Regions from separate parts of the Aminipila terrae genome, predicted to be linked through region 3. Evidence: riboswitches for the same ligand, from Rfam matches in the RefSeq annotation. Region 3 holds a riboswitch; each other region holds the start of a gene.
The links. A riboswitch is a leader RNA that binds a small molecule or an ion and turns the genes downstream of it on or off. The one in region 3 is predicted to bind cobalamin.

Region 1: another riboswitch for cobalamin. It lies ahead of cbiQ (cobalt ECF transporter T component CbiQ); the one in region 3 lies ahead of Ami3637_RS02405 (hypothetical protein).
Region 2: another riboswitch for cobalamin. It lies ahead of Ami3637_RS15755 (Dph6-related ATP pyrophosphatase); the one in region 3 lies ahead of Ami3637_RS02405 (hypothetical protein).

Annotation. Positions count from the first base shown of each region.
Region 1 is NZ_CP047591.1:1,767,430-1,770,615, forward strand. Features, by position in the region: gene Ami3637_RS08435 (energy-coupling factor ABC transporter ATP-binding protein) at 1-295, opposite strand, end outside; gene cbiQ (cobalt ECF transporter T component CbiQ) at 307-1,146, opposite strand; cobalamin riboswitch at 1,292-1,495, opposite strand; gene Ami3637_RS08445 (heavy metal translocating P-type ATPase) at 1,698-3,186, shown strand, end outside.
Region 2 is NZ_CP047591.1:3,259,326-3,262,511, forward strand. Features, by position in the region: gene Ami3637_RS15745 (stalk domain-containing protein) at 1-353, shown strand, start outside; gene Ami3637_RS15750 (SufBD protein) at 371-817, shown strand; cobalamin riboswitch at 867-1,110, shown strand; gene Ami3637_RS15755 (Dph6-related ATP pyrophosphatase) at 1,281-1,940, shown strand; gene Ami3637_RS15760 (nitrogenase component 1) at 1,991-3,186, shown strand, end outside.
Region 3 is NZ_CP047591.1:509,558-512,743, forward strand. Features, by position in the region: gene Ami3637_RS02400 (S-layer homology domain-containing protein) at 1-649, opposite strand, end outside; gene Ami3637_RS02405 (hypothetical protein) at 724-1,248, opposite strand; cobalamin riboswitch at 1,447-1,652, opposite strand; gene Ami3637_RS02410 (S-layer homology domain-containing protein) at 1,768-3,186, opposite strand, start outside.

The DNA.
Region 1 (3,186 bases), 1.3 Mb from region 3:
AAACAGTAGAAGCAATGATTTGATTATCTGCATCCTGAAACACAATACCGATATTTTTACGAAGCTCTTTTAAGTTTTTTTTGTTAATAGGGGTTCCCCTATAAAAAATCTGGCCTTCGTCAGGCTTAAGAACACCATTAGTATTAAGGAAAAAGGTAGATTTTCCAGCACCATTTGAACCGACAACAGCAATTTTTTCACCTTCATAGATATCCAGACTGATATCATTCAGGGCGGTCTTTCCGTTTCCATAGCAATAATGTAAATTCTGAATTTGTAAAATCGGATTTTTCATAATGACCCTTTCTATTGCGTGATGTACCATAGTACTAAAAGAAAAAATATAAATATCATTGCTGCGATAACTTGTTTTGCACTAACATTTTGTGTTTCCTCCAGAATCATAAATTCGCCATCATAGCATCTGGATTCCATGGCATCATAATAGGCATTAGACTTTTTCATTGAAACAATCAGCATATTGCTTGCAACTTTTCCGAATGTACTCCAAGAGGTTTTCAAATCACAGAAACCCAGACGTGAATCTGCAGAATTTCTGATGTTAATGTTTACGTCTATCAGAATAAATATGTAACGATAAGTCATCATCATCAATTCTATAAATAGCTTGGGCACATGTGCTCTTTCAATCACACAGATTATTTCGGTTGATGGTGTCGACAAAGCCATCATTTCCATAGAGCTGATTGCAGCAAAAACCTTTAGGATTAAAAAGCACATAATCTTCAAACTCTTCTCTGAAGTGAAAATATAAAAGAGTCCCAGATTCAGATTGTATTGGCCAATAGGCTGAGTGGACAAGTCAATTCCTATAGTAACCGTACCAAGAAGAATGAAGGTAATGGGAATTGTCAGCACCGACAAATATGAAAGTACTGGAAGCCCACCCTTTACTATCGTCAGATACGCCATGGATACAATTACTGCAATAGACACATAGGGATTATTTAGCGCAATGCATAAGATTAATGTCAAAGCAGAAAAAGATACCTTAAAAGTTGGATTCCAATGTCTTATTCCAGAATTGTAAGCGTAAAAGTCGATGCAGGAACCTTCTCCGTGTTTATGTCCGATTTTATGGTGTTTATGATGCTCTCTGTTTTTAGAAATGATGTGTTTCTCCATTGTTATTATCCTCAATCATTACAGCTTCAAAAATGTAGGCAAATTTTATCCAGTATGCATCTTTTAAAATAAAAAAAGACTGCAGCTTTCGCTACAGCCCGTTTTTCTGTAAAACACAATAAAAATATAAACCGATCTCCCATCGGATTACATGGAATTTTATGCAGGTCTTCTGGCTTACGTATCAACATCATCTTCCGATCTTCCCAAAACTTATGTTTCAGTGATCTTCCTTTTCGGAACAGGATTCTGACTCCTCGATTACAGCGGCGGGACCGCGCAGGACTGACACCTGCTTCCCTCTTAGCCGTCAAACGCATTTGACGGAACACAAAATATCTATTTAGTTGCATGATGATATTATCACTTCTGACTTTTAATGTCAAGCATGGGGAAATACTTAAAGTTAAAATAATACTGCATAGTTGACAAAAGAGGAATAAGTGTTATAGTTTTCATATCCCCCTGGGGGATATGAAAACTATAACACAGAAGAATATATAGACAGATTATATACTAATTTTATGAATATAAGGGAGGCAGAAATAAAAATGAAGAAATGGATAATGGAAGAGGATAAACTAAATTTAATATTTGTTATCATATCCGGGATTGCTCTGCTGGTCAGCTTATCCCATTTACTAAGAGGAAGTCTTGGATTTGATTCAGCATGGATTGCAATTGTGCTGTGTGGAATACCGATTCTTTTAGGAGCCATTAAAGGATTAGTAGTGGATCATGATATAAAGGCTGATGTTCTTGTTTCAATTGCTTTAGTAGCATCCGTGTGTATCGGTGAGTATTTTGCTGCCGGAGAAGTTGCATTTATCATGGCTATTGGTACTCTTCTTGAAAACGGCACTTCAAGGAAAGCAAATGAAGGCATAGAAAGATTGATTAAGTTAACCCCGAAGACTGCACGAGTGCTTAAGGATGGTACGGAGAAAATCATTCCAGCGGACCAGGTGAACATTAATGATATTTTGCTGGTTCTGGCAGGGGAGACAATTCCTGTTGACGGCGTTATTGCGTCAGGGGAGACTTCCATTGATCAATCGGTCATGACAGGGGAATCCCTACCCATAGATAAGACTGTTGGAGATGCAGTAACCAGCGGAACGGTGAACCAGTATGGGACGTTTACTATGAGAGCCACTAAAGTAGGGAAGGACAGTTCTCTGCAGAGGATGATTCAAATGGTGAAAGAGGCAGAGGCCAATAAAGCCCCTATCATAACCCTTGCAGACAGATGGGCTACGTGGATGGTCTGGGCGGCACTGGGAGCAGCGGTTATTACGGGGGCTGTTACAGGAGAACTGATTCGTGCAGTAACCGTTCTGGTTGTGTTCTGCCCTTGTGCATTTATTTTAGCTACGCCAACGGCAATTCTGGCTGGCATTGGCAATGCAACAACCTATGGCATTATTATCCGCTCTGGAGACGCTCTGGAGCGCTTTTCTAAAGTGAAACATATAGCTTTTGACAAGACAGGAACCCTGACTCATGGGAAACTCAACGTTATGGCAGTAAAGAGCTTTAATGATTGTATTACAGAAGAAAAGTTATTATACTATGCAGCCTCTGCAGAGCAGCGCTCGGAACACCCTATAGGAAAATCTATTGTTTCATATTATCAGTCAATATGTCATACCATGTGTGAACCGCAAGAATTCTCTCTTTTAGCAGGTCAGGGAGTGAGAGCATTTGTAGACGGACAGGAAGTGATGGCAGGAAAACCTGATTTATTGAAAACAGAAGGAATCACCATACCTGAAAAGATTCAGAAGGCTGCCACTGATTACTCAGAGAAAGGGGCTACAATCGTTTACATAGGCATCAATAAAGAAACTGCGGGATTTATCGTACTGTCTGATACGGTAAGGGAAGATGCAGCAGCCATGATTTCAAAATTAAAAGAGCTACATATGGAGCCGATTCTTCTTACAGGAGACAATGCTTCTGCAGCCCAGTATATTTCAGAGCTGGTATCCATTTCAAAGGTAAAATCAGATCTTCTCCCAGAAGATAAAATGAACGAAC
Region 2 (3,186 bases), 760 kb from region 3:
CAATTACCGTATATTTAGATGGGGTAGAGTTATATTTTGATTGTGAACCGATTATGAAAAATCAACGGACTATGGTTCCTATGAGAAAGATTTTTGAATCTTTAGGTGCCCAGGTAAAATGGGATAATAAAGCAAAGACTGCTTCTGCCAGCATCCATGGTAAAGAAGTCAGTGTAAGTATCGGAAGTCAGGTGGCCTATGTAAATGGTTCTAAAGTTTCCCTGGATACGGCACCTCTTATACAAAGTGATTTTACGCTGGTTCCATTGAGGTTTGTATCAGAAAATCTGGGTGCGGATGTAAAATGGGATGCAGATGCAAGACGAGTGATTATTACTTCGTCTGATCAGTAAAAAAGAAGGTGAGTGTAATGAACCATATCAATGAGTTGGTTTGTGGTTTAAAAGATAAAGATAATAAATCTGCATATCAATGCTTAAAACAGCTGGAAGCTGTGAGTGCTGAATCAGATGCTGTCTACCCTTATTTTGATACATTTGTGGAAATGCTGGATGATTTAAACTCTTACGTCAGGACAAGAGGATTGATTTTAATTGCTGCCAATGCCAGATGGGATAATGATTTCAAAGTGGACGAGGTTATTGACGAATATCTGAAACATATAATGGATGATAAGCCCATTACAGCAAGACAGTGTATTAAGACGCTGCCAGACATTGTTAAATATAAGCCAGAATTAAAAGAATGCATTTGCAGTGCTTTACGTAAAGCAAATCCTCAAATGTATAACAGCAGTATGCAGCCCTTAGTTTATTCAGACATTCAGGGTGCCTTAAAAAATATAGAGTCCCTCTGATCAAACTATGTTGACAGTTAATAGGGAAAATGATAGCATAAAGTAACAAATAAATAGAAATTTATGTTCTGCCCATAGATAACAACCAACTATTCTTTGTTATCTGCAGACTAAGAGGGAAGCAGGTAAAAGTCCTGCGCGGTCCCCGCCGCTGTATATGAAGAGTTCCATCAGATTGAGTTTATGAGGCTTTTAATCCTCATGAATGATATACCACTGAGCTTTTAGCTTGGGAAGGTTGAAGGGAATGATGACCCATGAGCCAGAAGACCTGCATAAATTTTCAAAAGTCTTCGACGGGTAATTTCGGAGGGCTTGAACAAGGGTGGGTATCCCACGGAGTTCTACAAAATTAATAATTGCAGAAAAACGGCTGTAACAGTAATGTTACAGCTTTTTGTATGTCATCAGGCAGAATCGATGTAAGCTTTATAAACAGAAATCATCATAATGGAGGAGGCAGATGGAATTGAAAAGTAATACGAAATTTACAGGATCATACAGCAGTGGCAAAGACAGCACCCTAGCTATATATAAAGCAATTCTCATGGGGTTTGAACCTCAAAGTTTAATAATGACATATAATGAAGATAAAAACAAAACGTGGTTTCACGGCATTGACGAAAAAATGATAGAAAGGCTTTGTGATTCTTTACAAATACCTATAAGACTAATAAGAACCTCAGGCAAAGATTACGAAATGAACTTTGAAAGAGTCTTAAAAGAAGAGAGAGCTAAAGGTGCAGAAGTCTGTGTCTTTGGAGATATAGATATAGAAGAACATCTGGCGTGGAACACAGATAGATGTAACAATGCAGATATAAAGCCTTTGCTTCCCCTTTGGAAAAAATCCAGGGAGCAGGTGGTTTATGATTTTATAGACAGTGGATTTATAACTTATATCACCGTTATAGATACACAGAAAATGGATGCAAAATATATAGGAAAACAGCTGACAAGAGAGCTTGTGGCAGAGCTAAAGTCAGAGGGTGTTGATGCATGCGGTGAGAATGGCGAATACCATACCTTTGTATGTGATGGACCACTTTTCAGTAAACCTGTTGAATTTAATCCAGGTATTCCGGTTTTTGATGGCAGGTATGTAAGAATAAAGGTTTTATAAATTGCTTAAATCTGAACTCAACAAGTCTTTAGCAAGGTATGGAGGTACTAATGAAAAATGAAATAGCTATTTATGGGAAGGGTGGTATTGGAAAATCTACGCTTAGCGCAAATATATCAGCGGCACTTGCTGACTCAGGAAAGCGGGTATTACAAATCGGCTGTGATCCAAAGCATGATTCAACCAGACTTCTGTTAAACGGGAGAAAGATAACAACGATTTTAGACTATATCAAAACAACAGGAGCGTTAGATTATAAAAAAGAAGACATATTGTTTGAGGGATATGGTTCTGTTGGGTGTGTAGAAGCAGGAGGGCCTGAGCCTGGAGTTGGGTGCGCAGGAAGAGGAATTATTACATCTTTTGAACTTCTGGAGCAGTTCAGGGTTAAGGAAGAATATGAGATAACTTTGTACGATGTTTTGGGTGACGTTGTGTGTGGGGGGTTTGCTGTTCCTATACGAAGAGAATATGCGGATACTATTTTTTTAGTGACCTCTGGAGAATATATGGCAATGTATGCAGCCAATAATATTCTCAGAGGGATAAAGAATTATGAAAATGGCAAGTACAGAGTAGCCGGCCTGTTATATAATTCCCGTAATATTGAAGATGAAGACAGAAAAGTTTATGCTTTTGCAGCAGCAGTGGGACTGCCTGTATGTGCTAAAATTCCAAGAAGCAATGTTTTTGCCCAGGCAGAAAGAAAAAATATTACGGTTGTAGAACTTATTTCTCGCAAAATGAAGCTAAATAAAGGAGCAGATATTCAAGATGAAGAACAAAAGATTTATGACATCTTTAAGTCTTTAAGCAGAAATATAATTGATGGTGTTCCAATGTATGAGGCAAATCCTCTTTCAGACGATGAATTGGAAGCCGTTATTTACCAGACCGTAAAGGCTGACTATAAGAAACCGTTTAGCAAATGTGATTCAGAAACAAAAGAAAGCGAAAATCATCAGGGTATAACCGTAAACAGCGAAAATCATCAGGGTATAACCGTAAACAGCGAAAATCATTCAGTCAAAGATGAAGTTACGTCATTAAACAGATATTTATCAAAGAATGTTATTCGAAATGAACCTTTGCACGGGTGTGCATTTAATGGCGCTATGACTATGAGTATCCATATCCGGGATGCTGTAATACTGGCACATGCGCCTAAGAACTGTGCCTATTTATCCTATCAAAGTATCAGTTCCTCTGGCAGGCGCAGACTCTTTGAACGGGGAGCGCTGATGCC
Region 3 (3,186 bases):
CGTCATAAGTATTAAAACACAAATTAGCCTTGTCTGTATTCTGCGGCAGGTAAATCCGGTTAATAAATTCACCAGAATTCCATGATAAATTATAATAATCAGCAGGATCAACGGTTAATCCCTTAATAAAAGGATCCTGTACATTTGTATTTACACCATAGACTATAACTTTATATGTATGTCCATTTGTAAATTCAAAATTTACAATAGTGCCTTCTTTATTTGCAGTTAAATTTTTACCCTTTAAGTAAAAAGAAACGCTCATTGCGGAGGAGATTTTTTTACCTTCATCATCGTTAATCTTAATTGTTAGCCCAACATCTTTGCTATTCCAATCTGAAGAAGACATCTGAAAAGAAAAAATTTTATCACTGTCAGAAGTAGTATAAGCATGATACTCTAAACATTCTGAAGAAAATCCAGTTAAACCAGTCTCTTTCCCTGATCCATCAACTTGAAATAAAGTACCTGCCGGTTTTTCTTTTATTTTAACATTAATACTAGGTGTAGTTATAAATTTTCCTAATCCTTTTACAACACTATTATTTGCAAATGAAATAGTTGGCAAAACTGCCAAACCACCAGCCATTAGTAAAAAAATTAGTAACCAGGCTATTAATCTTCTGTGATTCATTCTTATAATGTTCAAAATAATTACCTCTTTTTTCATAATTAAAATTGGCGGAAATCAAGTGATTCCCGCCATTCCAGCTTCCGTGTTTGTTATTTCCAACGATATTCCAGTGCTTCAAAACTTAATGTAACTGATGCATCTGATGTCAGTAACTTTTCACCCATAGAAACGGTTGGATAATCATTTGTACTCTGTGGCATATTGTCTGGAGTATTAACAAAATACATCCATGAAAGACCATCATAAACGTTTTCATGAGTTGTCTCATCATATGAATAGGAATCTTCATTTATATAGTTAACTCCGTCATAAGTAGCTGATTTAAGGAAATTTCCAGTCCATTCAGCTGTTGTCAACAGTCCTGATTTTTCTGCTACAGCTTTATTTATTGCATCTTTCACTGACTGTCCAGACTGAACAGTAACCTGTATAGGTGTTGTTGTTAATACTGTCTGCACGGGGCTGGTACCCATTCTATCTACTTCCTGCACATAAATATTCACATGTACGGTACCATTTGTCTTTTCTGCTGCAAATGACACACTTGCCATAGCGAAAACCATTACCAATGCCAAAGCTACGGCAAAGATTCTTTTGTTTAATAGTTTTTTCATTTTGTCCTCCTTTGAATCACGCCTTCTCTGATAACCTTATTGTCCTCAGAAAAAAATAATAAATTATTTATTTCAAACCCCTTTTGAGGCCTAAAATCCAAATAAAAAGACTGTGGTATCTCTACCACAGTCCGTTTCTACTGTTTATATTTGCAGTTGTTTGTCACACCGCTATCAACGCTTGCCATTTTACCCTTGACACGTTTTCTTATTCATGCAGGTTTTCTGACTTGTGTTTCTGCATTCTTTTCAACCTTCCCAAATAAAACATACTCAGTGGTCATTTGCTCTCACAAATTCAGAAAAGAACTCCTCACTTACAGCGGCGGGTCCGTGCCGGACTTAAACCGGCTTCCCTTTTAACTGCCAACTTCCGTTAACAGACATGAATAACTATTAAATTATTTCCTATATCCATAATATAATATTTTATTCGAGATTTCAAAGGTGTTTTAATTACTTATTTCTACAGATTTCGACAAGTTATAATTGCATATTACTTTTTTCGTTCTTGTTCAATTATAAATAATTCTGCATTAAAACAGAAATCATTTTCGAACACTCTGCTCTTGTTGCATTTTCTTTTGGAGCAAAGTTGTACGCAGTTTTCCCACTAATGATTCCTGCCTTTTGCAGTTCTGCTACTGCTGATTCTGCATAACTTCCGATTTGATCTTTGTCAGAGAATTTCACTTCTTTATTAACTTCGCTGAGTTTTTTTTGCTCAATCTTAGTCATATATCTTGAAAGGATTACAGCCATATCCTGTCTCGTAATGCTTTCATTTGGATTAAATGATACCGTACCATCATTGTTTGAATTTCCTGTTACCAGCCCCGTCTCAGCTGCCCATGCTGCTGAGTTTGCAAACCAGACTCCTTTTTTAGCATCTTTAAATTTAGAATCATCATATTTACTTAAATCGGCCCCTGACAGGTTGGCAAGTATTTGAACAAATTCAGCCCTGGTAACCTTATCATTTGGCGCAAATCCTGCATTATTTACACCTTTTACCACATCTCTTGCTGCTAAGTATACAATCTGATCCTTTGCCCAATGTTTTGATATATCATCAAAGGAAATGTTATTATAACCTACCGCGTAATTAGAAAAATGATTGGTTGAAAAAGTCAGTATCTTTGTCTTGGAATCATATTTGCAGTCTTTAACTGTTTGTAAATTTCCACTGTCGTTTATATAATAAACAACAATTCCATTTACATTTTCACTCTCTGCTGCTGTATACGGTATTGAAACTTGTACATTATTTGCAAAATTAGAGATTTTCTTATCTCCTACCGTTAAATTAAAGTCAAAAATTGGTCTGTTGCCGACTTTCTCCTTAATTTTACTCTTACTTTCTTCTGAAATATTTCCTTCTTTAGCAATGTCTATTTTTCTTACTGACAGCTTGGCATCCCCATTGATGTTCTTTGACATAAGCTCTAAATTCTGTTTATCAAAAACAATATCTGCAAGAGGGGTTTGCACAGTTACAACATCAACCTTCTTATTTAGTTCCACCATAGAGTCTTTAGGCAGTTTGGTTTCTACCTCTTTTGCCTTATCATCTGCCTTTACCACTATCTTCACTTCTTTTTTAGCTGTAGAACCTGATTTTTCTGAGGCTTTTACAACAGCCTCTATAGCATCACTAATATCTTTTGTCTTTACTTCTGCCAATGCCTTTCCATCTTTATCTGTTGTGGCTTGCACTTCAGTTTTTCCTGTGGCTTTATCTTTTTCAGTTTCTTCCAGAGCCTTAATAGCTGATTTTCCTCCAGCTGCCTCTACTGCATCCGGATCTTTTGTCCAGTCCGTGGTATAGTACCATACGATATTATCTCCATCGTATAAATTACACTTGGTCAATGCATTAGCAGGAACTTTACCATTCACACTATAAAGCCATCCTGAATTTTTTCCTTTGTCAAACTC